Regions from separate parts of the Priestia sp. YIM B13486 genome, predicted to be linked through region 1. Evidence: riboswitches for the same ligand, from Rfam matches in the RefSeq annotation. Region 1 holds a riboswitch; each other region holds the start of a gene.
What was found. A riboswitch is a leader RNA that binds a small molecule or an ion and turns the genes downstream of it on or off. The one in region 1 is predicted to bind S-adenosylmethionine.
Positions count from the first base shown of each region.

Region 2: another riboswitch for S-adenosylmethionine. It lies ahead of ACFX4G_RS14710 (phosphoadenylyl-sulfate reductase); the one in region 1 lies ahead of ACFX4G_RS06510 (Na+/H+ antiporter NhaC family protein).
Region 3: another riboswitch for S-adenosylmethionine. It lies ahead of ACFX4G_RS17185 (trans-sulfuration enzyme family protein); the one in region 1 lies ahead of ACFX4G_RS06510 (Na+/H+ antiporter NhaC family protein).

Region 1 covers NZ_JBHZOZ010000002.1:455,728-463,126, reverse strand. The annotation lists gene ACFX4G_RS06520 (LacI family DNA-binding transcriptional regulator) at 1-111, opposite strand, end outside; gene ACFX4G_RS06515 (hypothetical protein) at 236-364, shown strand; gene ACFX4G_RS06510 (Na+/H+ antiporter NhaC family protein) at 404-1,714, opposite strand; SAM riboswitch class I at 1,800-1,906, opposite strand; gene ACFX4G_RS06505 (ABC transporter permease) at 2,008-2,775, opposite strand; gene ACFX4G_RS06500 (ABC transporter ATP-binding protein) at 2,768-3,679, opposite strand; gene ACFX4G_RS06495 (YtoQ family protein) at 3,850-4,290, shown strand; gene ACFX4G_RS06490 (Ger(x)C family spore germination protein) at 4,451-5,662, opposite strand; gene ACFX4G_RS06485 (spore germination protein) at 5,646-6,773, opposite strand; gene ACFX4G_RS06480 (spore germination protein) at 6,780-7,399, opposite strand, start outside.
Region 2 covers NZ_JBHZOZ010000005.1:5,414-12,812, forward strand. The annotation lists gene cysC (adenylyl-sulfate kinase) at 75-674, opposite strand; gene sat (sulfate adenylyltransferase) at 687-1,838, opposite strand; gene ACFX4G_RS14705 (sulfate permease) at 1,891-2,970, opposite strand; gene ACFX4G_RS14710 (phosphoadenylyl-sulfate reductase) at 2,990-3,703, opposite strand; SAM riboswitch class I at 3,958-4,060, opposite strand; gene cdaS (sporulation-specific diadenylate cyclase CdaS) at 4,374-5,000, shown strand; gene ACFX4G_RS14720 (VOC family protein) at 5,098-5,481, shown strand; gene ACFX4G_RS14725 (potassium channel family protein) at 5,549-6,337, shown strand; gene ACFX4G_RS14730 (YugN-like family protein) at 6,347-6,751, opposite strand; gene ACFX4G_RS14735 (glucose-6-phosphate isomerase) at 7,106-7,399, opposite strand, start outside.
Region 3 covers NZ_JBHZOZ010000006.1:124,472-131,870, reverse strand. The annotation lists gene ACFX4G_RS17215 (YppG family protein) at 1-310, shown strand, start outside; gene ACFX4G_RS17210 (hypothetical protein) at 342-488, opposite strand; gene ACFX4G_RS17205 (CotG/ExsB N-terminal domain-containing protein) at 634-984, opposite strand; gene ACFX4G_RS17200 (CotH kinase family protein) at 1,156-2,241, shown strand; gene ACFX4G_RS17195 (spore coat protein) at 2,471-3,529, shown strand; gene ACFX4G_RS17190 (DUF2642 domain-containing protein) at 3,599-4,261, shown strand; SAM riboswitch class I at 4,429-4,546, shown strand; gene ACFX4G_RS17185 (trans-sulfuration enzyme family protein) at 4,618-5,763, shown strand; gene ACFX4G_RS17180 (trans-sulfuration enzyme family protein) at 5,747-6,928, shown strand; gene ACFX4G_RS17175 (hypothetical protein) at 7,111-7,377, opposite strand.

The DNA of each region.
Region 1 (7,399 bases):
CTCTACCAGCCGGCGTTTTTCTTCTTTTACATACGGATGATGATTTAGCACCCGGGATACAGTCGAAACAGATACACCAGCTTTTTTTGCGATATCTCGGATATTTGTCATGTTTTCACCTTTTTCTCTTGCGCTGAAACGCGTTTCATACTTTATTCTCATTATAAAGTGAAACAGCAAGAAGCTAAACCCGTTACCATCGTGTTTTTACTCATTTACGTAAGGAGGTCATTTCATGGGTATTTTATTATTCATTTTATTATGCGGAATTGAAATTGGAGGAGCGGCTTATGCACTTAAACAGAACGAGACGCTTTGGAAGGAGTTAGATGATGAAAAGCCGACTGATTTTTTTAAACAGTAAAAAACCCTTAAAAAGAACATTCTTTTTAAGGGTTTGATATTACGCAGCTTCTTTAGATGACTTTGACTTTTTATTTAAACGAGGAAATCCAATTACAATTGCAATGATCCCGCAAACCGCTGTTAACATTGGGTAGAATGTAAATGGAATAATCTCAATCGGTGAAACTTTAGCAAATCCTGCTGCGAGAAGCATTTGTGCGCCGTAAGGGATAAGCCCTTGAACGCTGCATGAAAACAAGTCAAGCAGACTGGCTGATTTACGATTATCAATTGAATACTTATCAGAGATTTCTTTTGCTAACGGACCTGCCGTAATAATTGAAATCGTGTTATTAGCCGTTGCTAAATTTGTTAAACTTACCAGTCCAGCGATGCTGAATTCTCCGCCTTTTTTTGTTTGAATGCGTCGTGTTAATAAATTCAATAAGAACTGAATACCGCCATTATAGCGAATAAGCTCAACCATTCCGCCGATTAGCAGAGATAAAATAATTAACTCTGACATTCCGCCAATACCTTCTGTCACAGTTTTAGCAAGAGAAGAAAGCGTGTAGCTTCCGTCAGCTAATCCAATCACGCCGGCTAGCACAATTCCTCCGGTTAAAATGCTTAATACGTTTGCACCAAATATGGCAGCAACGAGTACGCCGACATAAGGCAAGATTTTAAACCAGCTAAAATCTTTAATTTCTACTGATGATGTATTGCCTAGCGTCATTACAAGCAATAAAATTACCGTAACAATCGCTGCAGGAAGGACAATAAAAAAGTTTACTTTTAATTTATCTGACATATTTGTTTTTTGCGTACGAACTGCTGCAATGGTTGTATCAGAAATTATCGATAAATTATCTCCAAACATTGCACCACCAATAACGGCAGCAATGGCCAATGTAATGGATACATGCGCTTGCTCACTGATTCCTACAGCAATAGGCCCTAGCGCAGCGATTGTTCCCATTGATGTTCCCATCGAAATGGAAATGAATGCGCCAATAACAAAGATTCCGACTACCACTAAGCTTTGCGGAAGCACAGAAAGCGCTAAGTTTACCGTTGAATCAACAGCTCCCATGCCTTTAGCAACTTGAGAAAAAGCACCTGCTAAAATAAAAATAAGCACCATAATAATGATATCAGGATGCCCTGCTCCTTTAGCAAAACGCTCCACTTTTACATTAAGTGAATCTTTGCGGTTCATAGCCAGCGCCACGATGGCTGCAATGATAATGGCTACTAATACAGGCAGCTTATAAAAATCTCCCGTTATAATTCCTGATCCGACAAACAGGACTAAAAAGACGCCCAGCGGTAACAGCGCCCAGCCGTTTCCTTTTTGTTGTTCCATTCTTAACACCTCTTGTTTACGTAATAAAAAAAGACCTCTTCTTATTGATAAGAAGAGGTCTCTTATTTGTATCATAAGATTACCCTTCTCATCTTCCAAACGAAACATCGTCTGCTGGATTTGGCACCGCACTGCGTACAGCCAGTTGCCGAGACATCATAGGGCCAGTCCCTCCGTCTCTCTTGATAAGAAGTTTATAGTTGTTTTAAAAATAGTCTTTCACTACTGTAATCTCTTTTTATTTAATTGTCAAATGCTATTTTAGAAAAATATATAGTGCGAAAATTCTCACATCAATTAGCTACGTCTCGTTTTAAAAACGCTGCCCATGCCACGCCCATAAAGAAGACAAAATGCGCAACTAAGATGAAAATGGAAAATGGAATCGTCATGCCGTCAAACATCGTCTTCATTCCGTCCATATACTGCACAAAGTTTGTGTTGGCGAACAGTAAAAATTTTCCCCACCATAAACCAAACTGTGATACTAGTCCTGTTACTGCTTTTGCCCCGATACTTACGACAATAGCCAGACTGGAAGCAAGCGCGCTGTTTCTGAATAAAGACGACAGCATGAATGCAAATGTCATCATCATAAACGTTTCCATATACGCGCTGTCATACGTAAGCGTAATGTTTTTAAGCAGCTGCGCATCTCCTTCTAGACTGGTAAAGCCAAAGAACAATGCTCCCCATACAAACGAAAAAAGCAAATAGCTCAGTAAATAATACAAGCTAATTAAAATGAGGGTTATGTACTTGGATGCTAAAATCGTTGAACGTCTAGCAGGGCGAATTAAAAGAAGCTTAATGGTACCTGCTTCAAACTCTTTTGCAACCATTGACCCTCCAACAGCAAGCGCGAAAAATTGAACGAGAATCAGCATACCTGAACTAAATGACAGGAAGTTCAAAATGTTGTCTTCTGTTCCTGCACTGTTTGCTACTTTCTTCATTAAAAGAGCCATACAAAGAGTTAAAATACCGATTGTAATAAACGTGACTTTTGTACTTCTTTTATGAAACCATTTCATATGTTCATTTTGAATTAACTTAAGCATGGTGCTCTCCTTCCGTAACGGACATAAACGAATCTTCAAGCGTCTCATACACAGGAGTGATTCGGTAGACTAAAATATCGCTGTCCACTAATTTTTTATTCACAGCTGGAATTTGTTCTTTTACAATCGCCACGTCGATACTATGTGATCTCATCGTTACTTCAAATTCTTGTGATAAAAGATCCGCTGCTTTTTGCGCATCAGACACTTCAAATTCTACGTACGTTCCTTGATCTTGACGATTTGGAGATAGATCTTGAATGGCTTTTAACTCACCGTCTTGAATAATGCCAACGCGGTCACATAGTGCTTCTACTTCTTTTAATAAGTGGCTCGCGATTAAGATCGAAATTCCTTCTTCCCTGCAGAGGGTTTGTAAATATGTACGAAATTCTCTCATTCCCGCTGGGTCTAGACCGTTTGTTGGTTCGTCTAGTAAAAGCAATGCAGGCTTATGTAAAATAGCTTGAGCTACTCCTAAACGCTGTCTCATCCCAAGAGAATACGTCTTCACTTTTGCATGAATGCTGTTTTCAAGCTTTACTAAAGCAATCACTTCATCCAAGCGTTCTGATGTGATCCCTTCATGCATATTCGCAAAGTGTTTTAAATTTTGATAGCCCGTCAGATAATCATAAAACTCAGGGTTTTCAATAATCGCTCCAATTGATTTCATAGCTGATGTAAACTGTTCTTTTAAAGGAAATCCATTGACGATAATTGTTCCCTCTGTTTCTTTGATGAGTCCTACGACGGTACGAATTAACGTTGTTTTTCCAGAGCCGTTCGGACCAAGCAATCCGAAAATCTCACCGCGCTCAACCGATAAGGATACATCATGCAAAATGGTTTTCTTCCCAATTACTTTACTGACATGATCTACTTGTAGCACTGTTTCTGTCATCATGTACATCCTTTCTTTAATTAGCAATACGCTTTCTATTGTTTCTCTTTTTTAACTATTTGTCTACTATAACCTTATTTTTGGAAAAGTAGCCCATTCAAATCATTCGTATTATCCGCTTACATTTGATAAAATAAAACAAACTTTAGTTAGAGGAGGACTTCTACATAATGAATTTAACCGTATACCTTGCCGGGCAAATTCACGATAACTGGCGAGACGAAATTAAAAACCAAGCAGAACAATTAAACCTTCCCCTTACCTTTGTCGGTCCCATGACAGACCATGACCGCTCCGACAACATTGGAGAAGAAATTTTAGGAAAACAGCCTAACGCTGTCTTAAAAGATGAAGCTGCTTCTCAAATTAATAATTTACGCACGCAGGTACTCCTTAAAAAATCTGATGTGGTTATTGCTTTATTTGGCGAAAAATACAAGCAGTGGAACAGCGCAATGGATGCGGCGACAGCCATTGCATTAGATAAACCGCTAATTTTGGTTCGCCCTGAAAAACTGCACCATCCGCTTAAAGAACTGTCAAACAAAGCCCAGGTTGTAGTCGAAACGCCAGAACAGGCTCTTCAAGCATTAGCTTATATTTTTGAATAACAACAAATAAGAGCTGTCGAAAATCGGCAGCTCTTATTTGTTGTTTATTGAAGGCTCCGTACGAAGCATGTGATGAGTATTTCATGGGAAGTTCTGAGATTATTATTCTTGTGGGAGTTTCATTTTTGACATAAAGATCAGCAATGTTACAGTCGGGTGCTTACTTTTTTGACGCGGATGCTCCATAATCTTTAATCGTTAACTTCACATCATAGTTAATTGGCACTTCACTAAATGTTTGATCCCAATTTTCTTTGACCCTCATCCATGTTCTAGGCTGCTTAATTCTCAATTGATTTCCGAAACCTGCAACATCAACTTTATATTTTGTTTGCATTTTTTCTAGTACGTTTCTTACCAGGTGCTTTACTTTCTTTTCTGAGGTTTTTTGCGCATTCTGTAAAAATTGATTATTAAAAGAGCTCCCTGAAGTCATCCAACTTTCAGATAGCCTTCCCACTGATTCAATGTGTACATCAAAAGAGATATCATTTCCTTTAACATGGGGTTGAATATGACTTTTCATAGACTCTATTTCATATACAATCAGCTGACCAGTCTTTTTATCAAAGCTTTTCACTAGCCCGCCTTTCCCTTTGCCTGTGATCCAAGCCAAACCATCTAGTTCTTCTTCATTCAAAAAACCAATCATTTTGCTTGTTTCCCCTTTAATTATACCAGCACCCGCAAATTTGATTTCTCCATTTGCTGATAATACATTTTGCATCAGAAAACTAGACCCAGTTTGAATCTTGCTTGCTAATTTAATAAGCGGCATGGGCGGTAAAATTCGCGTTGTTCGATACGTATTGTCTATCATTCCATACAAGTGGAAAGCTGGGATCTCTCCTGCTGTTTTTGATTCTAACGTGTCGCTAGCTCTTCCTTTACTAATAAACACAAGGCAACTAGGTCTAAAATCATTGTCCCGAAGAGTTTGGTCCACTAATTGCTCTAAACTATACGCTCGTGCAAGGGCCTCACTGATAACCATTACTTTCATATGAGGACTAGTTAAAGGAGTGTCACTTCTTAAAGATAATTCACGAAGCATTTGAAAAGGAGAATCTCCTGTTTCCGAAATATTTACGTAAGATTTCTGCTGCGGTCCTCCTTGTTTAGTGGTTGAACTTGCGACTTGAGGAGTGATAAGTTGATAAGTTGACGTAATCAGGTTCTTTTTAGTATACCCTTCTCCTTGTTCATCAAATTCTTTTTCAGCTATGGACTCCTTACCTTTATCATAGGCCACACCCACTCCAAAACTTTGCTCTTCAATTTCATGACTGCTCCAGCAGCCTGCCAGAGGAAAGAGCAAAAAAACAGAAAACAAAACCAATAGGAACTGGAAATGGTTAAAGGTTTGTTTCATATTTTACTCCCTTTACTTTTGAAATAATGAGAAGAAGCAGCGGCAAAAACCCAAATAAAACTAAGGCGATATTGCCAATCACATCTCCCAATTTAAATACATCATTAATATTTTTAGGAATCATGGAAATAAGATATATAACCGGAAGCAAACCATACATAAATGGATGAATGTTTTTTTGGAAAAGCTGAGACAGTCCTAATGAAGCGGCATAATGGTTAATAGTAAAAGAAGCAAACATCTGCATGATCCATACAACTAGCAGCAAGGAATCAAATCGTTCAAAAATCAAGCCTGTCAGCTCAAAACTCCTTATTAAATCAAGCGTGGGCCATGTTCTTATTACTACTCCATCAATCGATAACGCTCCGATAACCATTACAACAGTAATCACATAAATAAATATAGGAATGGTAATTCCAACTAGCACAGCTTTTCCTGCTTTGTGTGGTTCTTTCATAAAAGCTAAAATGATTAACATGATTTCAGGACCCGTGAATGCAAGAGCAGTTGTTTTTACCCCTTTTAGTACAGGAAGGACTCCTGATCCAAGTACGGGGCGCAGATTATCTATTTCAAATATTTTTATACTCATAAAAGCTACCAGTAAAAAAAGAATAACGGTAATAGGGAATATAATTTCAAACAGTCGAGCGATCGGATTAATGCCCCCTCTAATTAAATAGAGGCTTATCCACATAAATGGCATAATAATAGCCCACGTCGGCGTTCCTTCTAGCAAGAGATATCCGGTTACTTCTGCCAATGAACGGGCGTGAAAACCACCAAGCAGTAAAAAATAACCTATCATAAGTAAGCTAATTAACTTACTTAACCATTTCCCTGTAATTTCTTTACTGTATTGATAAAACGTCTTTCCAGGGAATTTCCGGCTTAATTTCACCATGATTATCGCTGCTATCATGGTGACTATTCCTCCTAGAATAACAGTTAGCCACACATCTGGTGTTTTCACTTGTTCCGCAGCTGTTCGAGGCAACGTCAGAATACCGGTTCCAAGTATGAAATTGATGACAATAATAGCTGTTTGGGGCGTCGTAATACGATCGTTTGAATTTATCATTACCACTGATTCACTTCCTTTTATCATAAGCTGCTATCCTTTTCGTAGAGAATCTTTGGTATGCATCATCTTTGGACGTCTTTTCATCATCATAAGAGGCATACGGACCATCAAGTCTTTCCATTCACTTAAACGATAGGGTACCGCTGGACTCATGTAAGATACGCCAAAACTTTTTAGTTTCACCAAATGACTGGTCATAAAAAGGAAAAATAAAACGACTCCATATAATCCAAGTATGGCAGCACATAGCATAGCTATGAAGCGAAGAATACGCAGTGAAATCCCGACGCTATATTGCGGAATAGCAAATGATGAAATCGCAGTTAACGCCACAATAATCACTAAAATAGGGCTAACAATCCCTGCCTGCACAGCAGCTTCTCCAATAATTAATCCACCGACAATTCCCATTGCTGGACCAATTGGTTTTGGTAACCTGAGTCCAGCTTCTCTCAAGATTTCGATAGCTATTTCCATAAATAAGGCTTCTATAAGGGCTGGAAATGGTACTCCAGACTTTGTTCCTATAATGGAAATAGCGAGCTTAGTCGGAATCATCCCTGGGTGAAACGAAATAAAAGCAATATACAAAGCCGGTGTAAAAAGCGAAAGAACTACTGCGATATAACGAAGAAAACGAATAAATGTAC
Region 2 (7,399 bases), on a different contig from region 1:
CCATCATTTCCACGTCTCCGCAGCGCTCCCACATTTTAATTTGAATTAGAACAGCGGACAAAGTCCGCTGTCATTTAGATAAATTTTCGGTTAGCTAAATATTCAATAACAGTTTGTACACATTCTTCTACAGACTGTGTGCTTGTATTAATTGTTAATTCAGGATTAGCCGGTGACTCATACGGAGAATCAATTCCTGTAAAATCACGAATTTCTCCGCTTCTTGCTTTTTTGTAAAGGCCTTTTGGATCTCTTTTTTCACATTCTTCTAACGGGCACTCCACGTATACTTCCAAAAATTCATTCCCCTCTAAGATCTCACGCACTTGAGCTCGGTCCTCTTGGAATGGAGAGATAAATGCTGTTAGTACCACTTGACCGCTGTCTACAAACAGCTTAGAAACCTCACCGATACGGCGAATATTTTCTGTACGATCTTCAGCAGAAAACCCTAGATTCTTATTTAAGCCGAAACGAACATTGTCACCATCTAATACATAGTTGCGAATATTTTTATCAAAAAGCGCTTTTGCCACTGCGTTTGCTACGGTAGATTTACCTGAACCCGAAAGACCTGTAAACCATAGTACAAAACTGTGATGATTATTTTGCTCGCGTCTTTCCTCTTTTGTAATTCCAGCATCATGCCACGTAATGTTTGTTGATTTGCTCACTTCAACCGCTCCTTATTTTGAAGATACTTTTTGTTTTGCTAATCCATTAATTAACACTTCAATTACTTCTTTACGGCTGAATGTGCTTGGTGGCACTTCTCCGTTACGAAGCATTTCACGTACCTTTGTTCCAGATAGAATCATATGATCTTCCTTGCTGTGAGGGCATGTTTTCGTTGATGCCATCGCTTCACATTTCTTGCAATAGAAGCTGTGTTCAAAGAATAAAGGTGTAATTCCTAATTCATCTGCTGTAAAGTTACTGAAGATTTTTTGTGCGTCATATGTTCCATAGTAGTCACCAACACCAGCGTGGTCACGGCCTACAATGAAATGTGTGCATCCAAAGTTTTTGCGAACCATTGCATGGAAAATAGCTTCTCTAGGTCCAGCATAGCGCATCGCAGCAGGGAAAACTGCTAAAGCTACACGATCGCTAGGATAATAGTTCTCTAAAAGTACTTCATAACTTTCCATACGGATATCTGCTGGGATATCATCTGACTTTGTTTCTCCTACAAGTGGATTTAAAAACAGGCCGTCTACAATTTCTAATGCCGTTTTTTGAATATATTCGTGCGCACGGTGAACAGGGTTACGAGTTTGGAATCCAACAACCGTTTTCCAACCGCGTTCTTCAAATGCTGCTCTTGTTTCAGTAGGATCTAGGTAATACTTTTCAAAACGCGTTTTAGGTGTACGTTCTACAAGTACGATTGGACCTGCTACATATACATTTGGGCGTTCCATCATTTTTTTCACGCCAGGATGAGCAAGTTCTGCCGTGCGGTACACGTTCTCCGCTTCTTTTTCTTTATTTGGGGTATATACTTCAGAAACTTCTAAAACACCATACGTTACGCCGTTTTGAACAAGTTTTACTTTGTCGCCAATGTTTAATTCTTTAGCTTGCTCTTCTGTTACAGGAAGAGTGATAGGAATACTCCATACTGTTCCATCTGCTAAACGCATATTTTCAACAACTGATTGATAATCTTTTTCTCCTAAAAATCCTGTAATTGGGCTGTAAGCACCAATTCCAATTAGTTCTAAATCACTTAGGGCCATGTTATCTACTTCGATTTCTTTTGTTAGTGACGTGTAGTCATATGTTGGTTGATATAAATTAATTAATTCTCCACCGTGTGCTTGAATTGTTGTCATTTTGTAAAATCCTCCTTAAATAATTAACACAATATAATAAAAAGCACTTGAATCACGCAGTCATTTTTTCTTTTTCCGACTGCAAGCTTGCTCTTTTTCTTCTAGTCGCTCTAGCTAAGCTTAGAACACCTGCTGTGGCAATACATCCGCTAGCTAGCACCACAAATGAATATAAGTCGCTTTCAAGTACTAATTTCACAAGAACATATGAGATTACGAGTGAAAATACAGGGGAGACCACCCAAACCTTTAACATTTGAATGACAACTTCGCGCTGTTCTTTCGTGAATCCCGTTTTCGCTGCTCCTATTCCAATAATAGAAGACGTAGTGACCTGTGTAAGGGGTACTGGCAAACCAAACAGTGAAGCGACTGTGACAAGAGAAGCACCAGTACCCGAGATAATGCACCCTTCCCCTATAGAATAGCGAGTAATTTTTTTCCCGTTTGTTTCAATAACTCGGCCTCCTAGTAAAAGAGCTCCGAGCGCCACTGCCAATCCTCCTGCTATGACACCCGTTGTGGCATCCATTAATCCAGCTCCTACTAGAGGACCGACAGCATTTGCCACGTTATTCATTCCAGCTGAGAAGGCTTCAAAGAATCCCGTCGCTATAACTAAAATCGTTAAAACTCTTTTCCACGTTCCCTTTGCTTCTTTTTTATGCGCTCCGCGTTTTATCACTTTTCCAATCAAAAAAGCAATGACAAATGAAACCAGCGGAACAATAATCCAAAAAGACATGACAACTAAAAGTTTTTCCACATACAGAGATTGATAAGCTACGCCTACTCCAACAACTGAACCAACCGTTACTTCACTTGTTGATAGAGGAATACCAATTAAATTCGCGAAAAAGAGTGACAGCGTTGCAGCAGCCAGAATGATAATAACTAATTCTACTGACAGCAATTTTTCAGGTATGATACCTGAACTGATGGTTTTTACCACCTCGCCGCCTCCGATAATGGCTCCGAGCACAATACCTACAGCACAGATGAACAGGGCTACTCTTTTCTTTTTAATCGCACCGGAGCCGTATGAAACGCCCATAGCTGCTGCTGCACCGCTTGCCCCAATATTCATTGCAAAAAAAAGCGCAATGATAAAGGCAACATATAAAAGCATCATTTATTCAGCTCTTTCGTATTTAAGATTCGTGTAATCCGCATTCAACTTTTTGTGTACCTGCCCATCTTCCTGAACGTAAATCGTCTACATTGTAGGCAGGTGCGGTACAGGGCTCACAGCCAATACTTGGGTAGCCTTGATCATGAAGTTTGTTATATGGTAAATCATGCTTATACACATAGCGCCAAACTTCTTTCCAGGACCAATGAATTAACGGGCAGACTTTCACTTTCTTGAATTTCTCATCTTTATTAAAATAATTCGTGTTGGCACGAGACTCAGACTGCTCGCGTCTCAAACCAGAAATCCACGCATCATAAGGAGCAAGAGATTCCCTTAGCGGGATGATTTTTCGAATTTGACAGCATAGGTTAGGCTGACTCTTCCAAAGTTCATCTCCATGTTTCTCAGCTTGTTCTGCAAGCGTTAAATCCGGTTTTTTCATATGAATACGCAAATCAGGAAAGCGTTCTTTAATTGCATCAATTACTTCATATGTTTCTTTAAAATGAACGCCCGTATCTAAAAAGACAATTTCAGCATCTTTTTTCACTTTTGAAATTAAATCAATTAACACGATTCCTTCGATACCAAAGCTTGATGCGTAAATAATTGAATCTCCGTAGGTATCATACGCCCACTGCAATGCTGAAAGAGCTCCTTTTGTTTCATCTTCACTGTCGAACTCTGGAAATGTATCACTCCAGTTTTCGTACGTATATAAGTCTGCCATTTTCTTCACTCCAATTCTTAGTTATCCGCGTTATCCAATAAAAAAAGACGGTTTTACCCACTAGAATTGGATAAAACCGCCTCTAGTGTGTCTAGTCAGCGAAACTATTTAATTCTTACTTTGCTTCGACATGCTCAAAAATTTGTTTTAAGTCGGGGGTTACAGTCATTGGTGTCCCTCCTCAAATTATCGCTTGCGCTATATCAAAATAAAAAGTCTTCCATATTGAAAGACTGGGTAGGCAATAAATTTTCACCTTATCTTTCAAAATGATACACACTTTGCTGGAATTAGCACCTTGCTAAGCAGGTTGCCGGGGTTCAGCGGGCCAGATCCCTCCACCACTCTTGATAAGCATTTTTTAAAAATTTTAGCATATTTAGAATATTTGTCAACATTAAAAATCATATATCCGATAAGAAAACTATACTTTAAATTCACAGAAATATCTATACTTTTATTTAAAACAACATATGTAAATTTAACCCAAACGTGAACATATCAATTTATAAAACGCTTTCTTTTTTCTCCAACTTTTTATATTCTCTTGCTAAATAAAACACAAAACCTCACTATAAAATTAATAAGGGATTTATAAGCTTTACGGATAATTCACCCACATTAGCACACATTACAGATAACACTGACTGACAGATAGGAGCTATATAAGATGGAGAGACAACCTTTTCAATTAGACGATACAATTAAAAATAATGTGCGAACATATTTACAGCAGATTTCAACTGAAGCCTCTAATTTAATTAAACATTTAGACACGAGTGATCATTGTATCCTATGTGATTTTGAGGAGATGAGAAGGTTATTTCAAGATGTTCAAGCTACGGCTGCCTCTTATTACTTGCGCCATTATTTATCGCCTTATACATTTGAATATGCTGCTCTGTCTTTAGCTATTCATAACCTTTCGGAGAAACGTCACGGCGCTTTAATTGTCATTGAACGGGAACAAAATGTAGACCCTCTTATTCAAAAAGGAATGCCTATTCAAGCTCCTGTCAGCGCTACGCTAGTTGAGACGCTGTTCTATCCAGGGACACCCTTACATGACGGAGCCGTCCTAATTAGAAATAATCAGCTTATTTCAGCTGCTAATGTTTTACCTCTTTCGTCTATTATTTTAACGAACAAAAAATTGGGAACACGTCACCGTGCAGCCATTGGAATGTCGGAAAAATCGGATGCATTAATTTTAGTTGTATCTGAAGAAACAGGCAAAATTTCGTTTGCTCTTGATGGAAGCCTCTACCCTATTCACTCCAGCAAAAATATGATTTAAGAGCCCTTTCCTGATAAGCAGCCCTATCTTGACTTCTATATCCTTTCTCTTTAATATATTTCATAGTTTTTACATACTATAGATACGGGTGATGCATATGACAATTTTAAAATTTGAACATGTAGGCGTTCAAGTAAAGGATATAGAAGAATCGATTGAGTTCTATACGCAAAAAGTGGGATTAGAGCTCATCGAAAAACTACCACATACCGATCCGTCTTTGAAGCTAGCTTTTCTAGGTTTAGAAGGCAATGTAATCGTAGAGTTAATTCAAGGGTATAACTCAAGCTTACCTAACGAAGGGAAAGTTCATCATTTTGCGCTGGCAGTAGACGGAATTGAAGAGGAGTTTGAGCGTTTAAAATCAGCAGGCGTTTCATTTGTGGAAGAAAACATTGTAACTTTGCCAAATGGAGCAAGATACTTATTTTTCTACGGTCCAGACAAAGAATGGATTGAATATTACGAAGTAAAAAGATAAAGATATCTTATACCTTCAGTGAAAAATGGTCATACTGTGGCTATGACTAATCACTGGAGGTTTTTTTATGATGGAATGGCTATTATTTCGACTTTTTCGTCGTTCTATTTTAGTGCGGCTTCTTTTTATTATCGGCTGCCTTGTTCTGCTTTTCGGCATGCTTATACATTTCCTAGAGCCGCAAACGTTTGGGAATGTGTTTGAAGGAATTTGGTGGGTTATTATTACAATCTCTACTATAGGGTACGGTGATTTTGCTCCGACCACTACGATTGGAAGGTTAGCTGCAATTATTTTAGTTCTGATCGGAACGGGATTTATTACTACTTATTTTGTCACGCTTTCTAAAATTGCTGTTTCCGCTGAGAGCGCTTATTTGGAAGGGAATTTAAAATTTTATGGAAAAGATCACTTCATCGTTGTTGGGTGGAATGAGCGCGCCAAACTCGTGTTAGAGTATTATCGCGACGCATTTCATAAAGAAGACATTGTGCTTATCGACGACTCTCTGACTAAAAATCCCATGATTTGTGATCGCGTTCATTTTATTAAAGGAAGTCCCTCTCATTATGAAGTATTAGAACTTGCCAACGCTCGGTACGCAAAAAAAGTGCTGATTACTGCCGATCAGCATAAGACAGAAGAATATGCAGACATGAATACTATTGTTACGTTAGTCGCTCTGCAAGGATTGAACCCTTCTATTTACAGCATCGTTGAACTTTTAACAAAAAAGCATATTCAAAATGCACAAAACTTGGGGGTGAATGAAATGATTAAAACAAACGAGTTGATTAGTCAAGTCATGTACGAACATATTTTTGTGAAAAAATTAGAGAGTTTAAAAAAAGAATAGTTCCTTCAATTACTGAAGCAGCGCATTTTCTGCCTCTCTAATTAGCTCTTCTCCTAAGCTGATATACTTTTCTGGAAATGAAGCGTCTGCGTCTTGGGGCTCTGCAAACTGATTAAATGAAGCACTAACATTTCCATTGTGAACATCGTCATCTAGACCAATTTGATATTTATGTGAAAGTAAAAATGGCGTGCCAATCTGTACGGTTGTTCCTTTAGAATCCAGCTCTCCATTCGTAGCTGTAAACGGGATACGTAAAAACTGATAGCCGACTTCATCGTTCATCTTATAGTCAAATGAACCATGGTCGTAATCCCAATTTCCTCCAATGTTATACCCAAGCGGCTTAAGCGTTTTTTCTAATTCGTAAAGCTTGAATAATGTTCCCTCTAATCTTGAAGATAATTCAATCATGTTATCCCTCCTCTGTTTTAACATGTCCTTTTTCCAGCGTTTTATCCTTTATCTCAAAAGCAAAAAAGAGGGTGAGACATAACTAAATGAATCCAACCTAAAGACGAACAAACTGGATAAAGCAGCTCATATAAATCGCTTGCGACACCGCAGTTGATGTCTGTGCGAGGCTTCACTTTCCGCGGGCGGGCGCTGAGCCTCCTCGTCACTTGCGCTCCAATCAACTGTTAGAAGGACCTAAACAGATGAAACTATATTCACTATAACAAAAAAAACGAACCACTAATCAAACATGTTGATCAATGGTTCGTTTTTCACTTGGGCTAAAATACTTTTGTACCGCCCTCTTTTTATTTATTTCAAACGCTTTTCTAATTCTGCTTTTTTCTCTTCAAAACCAGGTTTTCCAAGCAGAGCAAACATATTTACTTTGTATGCTTCTACTCCCGGCTGATCGAATGGGTTTACGCCTAATAAATAGCCGCTGATTGCACATGCTTTTTCGAAGAAATATACAACATATCCGAACGTATACTCATCTAGCGCAGGAATGTTCACAACTAAGTTTGGAACGCCCCCATCTGTGTGAGCAAGCATTGTACCTTGGAAGGCTTTTTTATTTACAAAGTCAACTGTTTCACCAGCTAA
Region 3 (7,399 bases), on a different contig from region 1:
GGAAGCTTATATGCCGCAACATCCGTACGCTCAGCAACAAATGCCTTTTGGTCCTCAGCAAATTCCCTATATGAACGGAATGTACCAGCAGCCCCTGTACAATAATGCAGGTGCGCCTTTTAATCCATACCCTAAAGCTCAGCAACAAAAGCCTCAGCCTTCTCAATTTCAGTCATTAATGTCTCAGTTTAAATCGAGTGATGGCAATTACGATATGAACAAGATGATGAATACTGCGGGGCAGATGATGGGAGCCATGAACCAATTAACATCCCTAGTAAAAGGGTTTTCCGGGATTTTCAAAGTATAAGGACTAGAAGGTGTTTTCTAGTCCCTGCTTATTATTTTTTCTTTTGATTTTTCAAATAGGTTTCTCCAAGAAGTGTAAATACTTCATTGTAAGTTAATCCAGACTGAGCATTTAAACGTTTAACTTCTTCGACATCTGTTGTTGATGAAGTTGAAATTTGATGCTTGCTTTTTTTCATAAAACCTCTCCTTCTCTATGTAAAATGAATAACATCGCATCTTAGTATATTTCCAAATGTGCTTGTTCTATAAGTGGAAAAAAACGCCGAAGACACTCATGGTTCTTCGGCGTTTTTTTTCAATAAAGATGAATGTTTAGAGAAATTAAGAACGACGAGAGCGGCGAGTAGAACGACGAGAGCGGCGAGTAGAACGACGAGAGCGACGAGTAGAACGACGAGAGCGGCGAGTAGAACGACGAGAGCGGCGAGTAGAACGACGAGAGCGGCGAGTAGAACGACGAGAGCGGCGAGTAGAACGATGAGAGCGGCGAGTAGAACGATGAGAGCGGCGAGTAGAACGACGAGAGCCGCGGGTAGAACGGCGAGTGCTACGAGAAGAGCGACGCTTTCTTGTTAGTGGACCGGCAGTTGGCTCTTGAAACATAAAAGATTTTAATTCTGTACATTCTAGAGCTTCAGCAGCCTCTTTAATTTTTTCAGCTGTAATATGCAATACAAAAACCTCCTTGTCAATTGGACTAGGTCTTGCATTAATAGAATACGCACTGATGCTTGTCCTTGATATGAGTCAAAAGTGGAGTTTGCACAAATAGTTGATGCGGTGGGGTATCATGGAGAATTTACCCTTCATATACTTTAATAATTGAAGAAAGGTGGTCGAATAATGAAGCAAAAAGAAATCCCTCAATACGCTCTGTTTGTGAATGTAAAAGATTTAAAAGAAATGCAAAGAGATATTTGGTCAGAAGAAGCGGTTCAGGCAACGATGAAGTTTAACAAAAAACGCTACGATATTGATTTGCTGCTAAGAGGCTCCCATATTCGGAAGATGAAGAAAAAGTCATATTATATTGAATTTTATTCTCCAAAAATATTTCAGCGCGCCAAAGAAATACACCTAAACGCCGAATACAAAGATCCATCACTTATGCGCAACAAATTGTCCCTCGATTTTTTCTCCTCTTTAGACGTTTTATCTCCTCACTCTCAGTTTGTCACTCTTAAGATTAATGGGAAAAATGAAGGGATATATCTTCAGCTCGAATCGGTAGATGAACTATTTTTGAAAAAAAGAAATTTAGCGGATGGATCCATATTTTATGCAGTGGACGGAGATGCTAATTTTTCTTTGATGAGCGATTTGGATAAAAGGCCGAAAACAACTTTGTTATCTGGATATGAAGATAAAGCAGTGAAAGAAGGGGATGAGGAAAAATTAGAAAAGTTTATATTTAATCTTAATACGTGGACAAATACGGAATTCGAACAGAATATTGAGAAGTATCTGAACGTCGACCGCTACTTATCTTGGTTAGTCGGTATTATTTGTATGCAGAATTACGACGGTTTTGTCCATAACTATGCCCTCTATCTAAATCATGAAAGCGGGCGCTTTGAACTGATTCCATGGGATTATGATGCAACTTGGGGAAGAGATGTAAATGGAAAAGTAATGGAAGGAGACTATGTCCGTGCACAAGGATTTAATACGCTTACGGCTCGCTTACTGGCGGTGAACAGCATTAAAAAGCGATATATTCAAAAAATGAACAATGTTCTAAATAATCAATTTACAACAGAATGCATGAAACCAATCATTTATCAACTGCATGAGTATATTGCTCCCTATGTATTAAAAGATCCTTACGTAAAAGATAACTTGGAACAATTTTATAAAGAACCCGAATTTATGCTGTCTTTTATAAAAGAACGAACAGCGTATATTGAAAATAACCTTTTGACTCTTTAAAAAGAGATAGATTTATAGGCAATTTATAGGCAACAGTGGATTTTGTTAATAATAGGCAAATGCAGGAAATCAATAGCTGTACATGATACGTATATATACAGTATGAATGACCAATAAGGATAACTAATAAGGAGGAAAAACAATGAGTAACTATTACTATGGCCAAGAACAAGGGCAAAATCAAAATCCACGCCAAAAATCAAGCCAAAAACGCAGCCAAAATACACAAATGCCTGATAAAGGCTATTCTTCTCACTTCAAACCCCTAAAAGGAAGAGTGGTGACCGTTTATCGTGGAGGACCTGAATCTAAAACAGGTTATTTGGTTGACGTGCAATCAGATTATTTAATCTTAGCAGTGGAAAGCAACAATAACAATAATAACAATAATGGTGAAAATAACAACCAAAACAACCAAAATAACCAAAATAATAATCAACAAGAATATACACTTGTATATTATCACTTAGCACATGTAAAAAGTATTACTGAAGATACTATGTCAAATTCGGCACAAACGTTTACTGGAATTAGCACAGAATTAGAGTTATATCGAGGAAAAACTTTTGCTACAACTTTATCATTGATGAAAACTAAATATGTGCAGGTTAACCAAGGTGGACCTGAGAAAAAAGCAGGTCAGCTTCTTGATGTCTTAGGTTCATTTGAATCTGCTTATATAGTATTGCTCACAGAGGACGACGGTGTCATCTATATTAATACTGAACACGTTAAGAGTGTGAGTGAATATCAAAACAACAATGGAGATCAAGCTAATCAATCTGCAAATGAACTCTTAGTGAGCCAAGAACCAGAATATATGAAATCCAAAAGCTTTAACGATCTTTTTGCCCACCTTTCTCATAAATGGGTATCAATCAATAATGGAGGACCTGAAGCTGTAGAGGGCGTGTTAGTACAAAGCCGAAATGGTACATTTACACTTGTGCAGAATAATCAAGTATTACGCTTACAGCCAAGACACGTTAAAACCATTTGTGTAGGAGCAAAAGGGGCTTTTAAGCAAAACGATAACAATCAAAATAATAATGAAGAAACAGAAGGAAATGGAGAGACTGAAGCTGCAAAGTCTACAGAAGAACGTACAGGAAGTCGCACGGGCGGACGTAAGGGAAGCCGCACAGGTGGACGCACAGACAATCGCTCTCAAGGACGCCGTACGGGAGGACGCACAGGCGATCGCTCAGGAAGACGCCGTACGGATTCACGCTCTTCAGCACCGGCCGAGAAAGTTATTAAAACGAAAAATTATCGTTGGAAAGCATGATGAAATGGAACATAAAAGGTGCTTATAAAGCACCTTTTCTATCATATAGAAAAAAGGAGGAGAATGAGTATGAGTATGAATCATTATATCGATAAAATTGTGGAGTTAGATATTTCAGGTAAAACGACATTTGTTGGCAGACTTATTGATCTTGGATTAGATATTATGGTTTTGTATAATGGACATGATTATTTGTATATTCCTCTTTTACACATGCATCGTTTGCGGGAAGTATCGGAAGAAGACTATACGGTTTTACGTGAAATAGAAGAGAACTTAATAGAAGAAAGTCAGCGGATTTCTTATCGTAATATTTTACAGCAGGCAAAAGGGAAATTTATTGAAATTTATGTAACGGGAGGGAAATCATTGCATGGCTATATCACAAGCGTGCTGAATGATTATCTTGTGTTTTATTCTCCAGTGTATAAAAATGTCTTTGTTTCTCTGCATCATTTGAAATGGCTTACCCCTTACAGCAATGAGTTGACCCCTTATTCTTTAAGTGACAAAGAGCTCCCAGTAAGGCCCGCCTCTGCACCTTTTGTCAGAAACTTTGAAGAGCAGCTTAAAAAATATGAAAATCAACTGGTCGTATTAGATTTAGGGGATCAATCAGAAAAAATTGGCGTACTTAAAGAAGTTTCTAATAATATTGTTGAACTAATTACGGCAAATGGAGAAAGTGTGTATTGGAAGTTAGCTCACGTAAAATCTGTGCACTTGCCTTAGAAAAAGAGACCTCGCTTTCGTCTCTTTTTTTTATGTGCTTATCAGGACAAGTATATTGAATAAACAAATGAGATGATTTAAATTTTTTAGAAAATTATGTTGACAATAAAGAAAATCTTTATTAAAGTTATTAACAACAAACGTTAACCACTAACAATTATATAGAACTCTTATCAAGAGTGGCGGAGGGACTGGCCCTGCGATGCCCGGCAACCATCAAATGAAACATTCATTTGAACGGTGCTAATTCCTGTGGAACATCAGTATTGTTCTAACAGATGAGAGAAATCGTGTATAAACGAACACTCTTTCATCTGTGAAGAGTGTTTTTTATTTTGAGTTAAGGAGAGAAATAGATGAAAATTGAAACTTTATTAGTTCGTTCAGGAGTAGGTCGTGACCCTTCAACAGGTTCTATTACAACACCCATTTACCAAGCATCAACATTTGCTCATCCTGCTTTAGGGCAAAGTACAGGATTTGACTATGCACGTACGGCAAACCCTACTCGTACAGCATTGGAGGAAGCAATTGCTGCTTTGGAAAAAGGAGAAGTAGGAGTAGCATTCGCTTCAGGGATGGCGGGTGTAATGGCAGTTTTAGCACTATTTAAAAACGGAGACCATTTAATTGTATCAGAGGATTTATACGGAGGAACGTACCGGGTACTAAATGAAATCTTTTCAGAGCAAGGAATTACTGTTTCGTACGTCAACACAGCCCATCTCGAGCAAGTAAAAGATGCGCTTCGTCCCAACACAAAAGCTTTATTTATTGAAACACCTACGAATCCAATGATGCACGTGACTGATTTGCCAGAAGCAATTGCGTTAGCTAAACAGCATGATTTGCTTACCATCGTTGACAATACCTTCATGTCCCCTTATTATCAGCGTCCTTTAGAGCTTGGAGCAGATATTGTGATACATAGTGCAAGCAAATACATTGGGGGTCATAATGATGTAGTTGCTGGTCTTGTAGTGGCTCGATGTAGTAGCTTAGGAGAGAAGATTCGTTTTTATCAAAATGCAGCTGGGGCAATCTTAGGTCCACAGGATAGCTGGCTGTTATTACGCGGTGTTAAAACACTAGCGCTTCGTATGGAAAAGCATAATGAAAACGCACTGAAAATTGCAAATTGGCTTACTGCTCATGATCTCGTGGAAAAAGTGTATTACCCTGGTCTTGAAACACATCCAGGCTATGAAATCATGAAGAAACAAGCAACTGGATTTGGAGGCATGATTTCTTTTGCTGTCTCACACCCTGACATCGTGTCAGTACTTTTAGAAAATGTCAAAGTTATTACATTTGCAGAAAGCTTAGGAGGCGTGGAAAGTTTAATGACATTCCCAGCTCGTCAAACACATGCTGATATTCCGGAAGAAATTCGAAATCGTGTCGGAGTAACAAACTGTTTACTGCGATTATCAGTTGGAATTGAGCACGCAGATGATTTAATTAAAGATTTGAAGGAGGCATTTGATGCATACCAACAATAATAAACATAGATTTGGTACGAACTTAATTCATGCAAATACAGGAATTGACGGTCATTTTGGAGCGGTTAACGTACCTATTTATCAGGTATCTACATTTAACCAAGAAGATGAGACGAACAACGGCCGCTATGACTATTCTCGTTCAGGAAATCCAACTCGTGAGGCTTTAGAAAACACCATTGCTCAGCTAGAAAATGGATACGCTGGTTTTGCTTTTTCATCAGGTATGGCTGCTATCTCATCGGTGTTATCTATTTTTGAATCAGGGGATGAAATTTTAGTTTCACATGATACGTACGGCGGGACATATCGTGTATTAACACGGTTATTTTCAAAGTTTGGTATCAAAACAACTTTTGTTGATACAACGAAGGCTGAGAAAGTAGAAGAAGCTATCACAAAAGATACGAAGGCTATTTATATCGAAAGCCCTTCAAATCCATTTTTACAGGTAACGGATATTAAAGCAGTAGCAAGTTTGGCGAAGGAGCGCAACCTCCTTACAATTGTGGATAATACGTTTTTAACACCTTATCTACAGCAGCCGATTGACCTTGGTGTAAATATTGTGATTCATAGTGCTACAAAATATATCAGCGGTCACAGTGACGTCATTGGCGGTCTAGTTGTGGTAAGCGATGAAAAGCTAGCAGAAGAAGTAAAGTTTGTACAAAATGCTTTTGGTGCTATCTTAGGACCGCAGGATTGTTTTTTACTGCTTCGAGGAATTAAGACATTAAAAGTTCGTTTAGATCAGCAGTTAAAAACAGCGCTGCAGTTTGCAGAGTGGCTTGAAGAACAATCTCTAGTGAGCCGTGTATACTACCCGGGCTTAAAAAGCCATCCGGACCACAAACTGATTTCAGAACAAGCAAATGGATACGGAGCTATGATTTCTTTCCAAGTACAGGATGAAAAAGTAGCGCGACATATTTTACAAGGAGTCAAATTGGCTTCAATTGGCGTTAGTCTAGGTGCAGTTGAATCCATTCTAACGCATCCTGCAACAATGTCTCATGCGAGTATCCCAAAAGAAGTGCGTGAAGAAAAAGGAATTACTGATTCACTTCTTCGCCTTTCAGTAGGGTTAGAGGAATTTGAGGATTTGAAGCAAGACTTTAACGCTGTTTTTCAAAGCTTAGAAGAAAAGGCGTTAATTAAATAAAGAAAAGAGACTGGGACAAAAGTATTGTAGTTAAAGTTAAACAAGAACTATTAATCAAAATTACTGATTAATAGTTCTTGTTTTTTGTTGTCACGGTGAACGTAGGTTTCATCTATTTCGTTGCTTCTAGCGGTTCAGTTCCTTTATCCCATTTGTTCGTCTTTACACTAGATTGATATCCGTTATATACAGCTATCTAAAAGGTTTGTGTATAGGGACGTAAGCGCAACTTTTTCATCAGAGGAAAGACTGCTGTTTAGAATTCTTTTTATGCCAAGGTGATATTTTACATACGGTGTTTGCCGGACGCGTGGATGAGTCATTTCATCTTTTAAATCCTTCATAATGGCTTCGTGAAGCTGATCTTCACTTGTCATGGCTTGTTTAGAAGCGAACGAACGGTTCAACCATAGGGTTTGATAAGCTGCTAGTAAATGTTCAGAAGTCATTGTGCAAAGAGCTCCTTTAGAT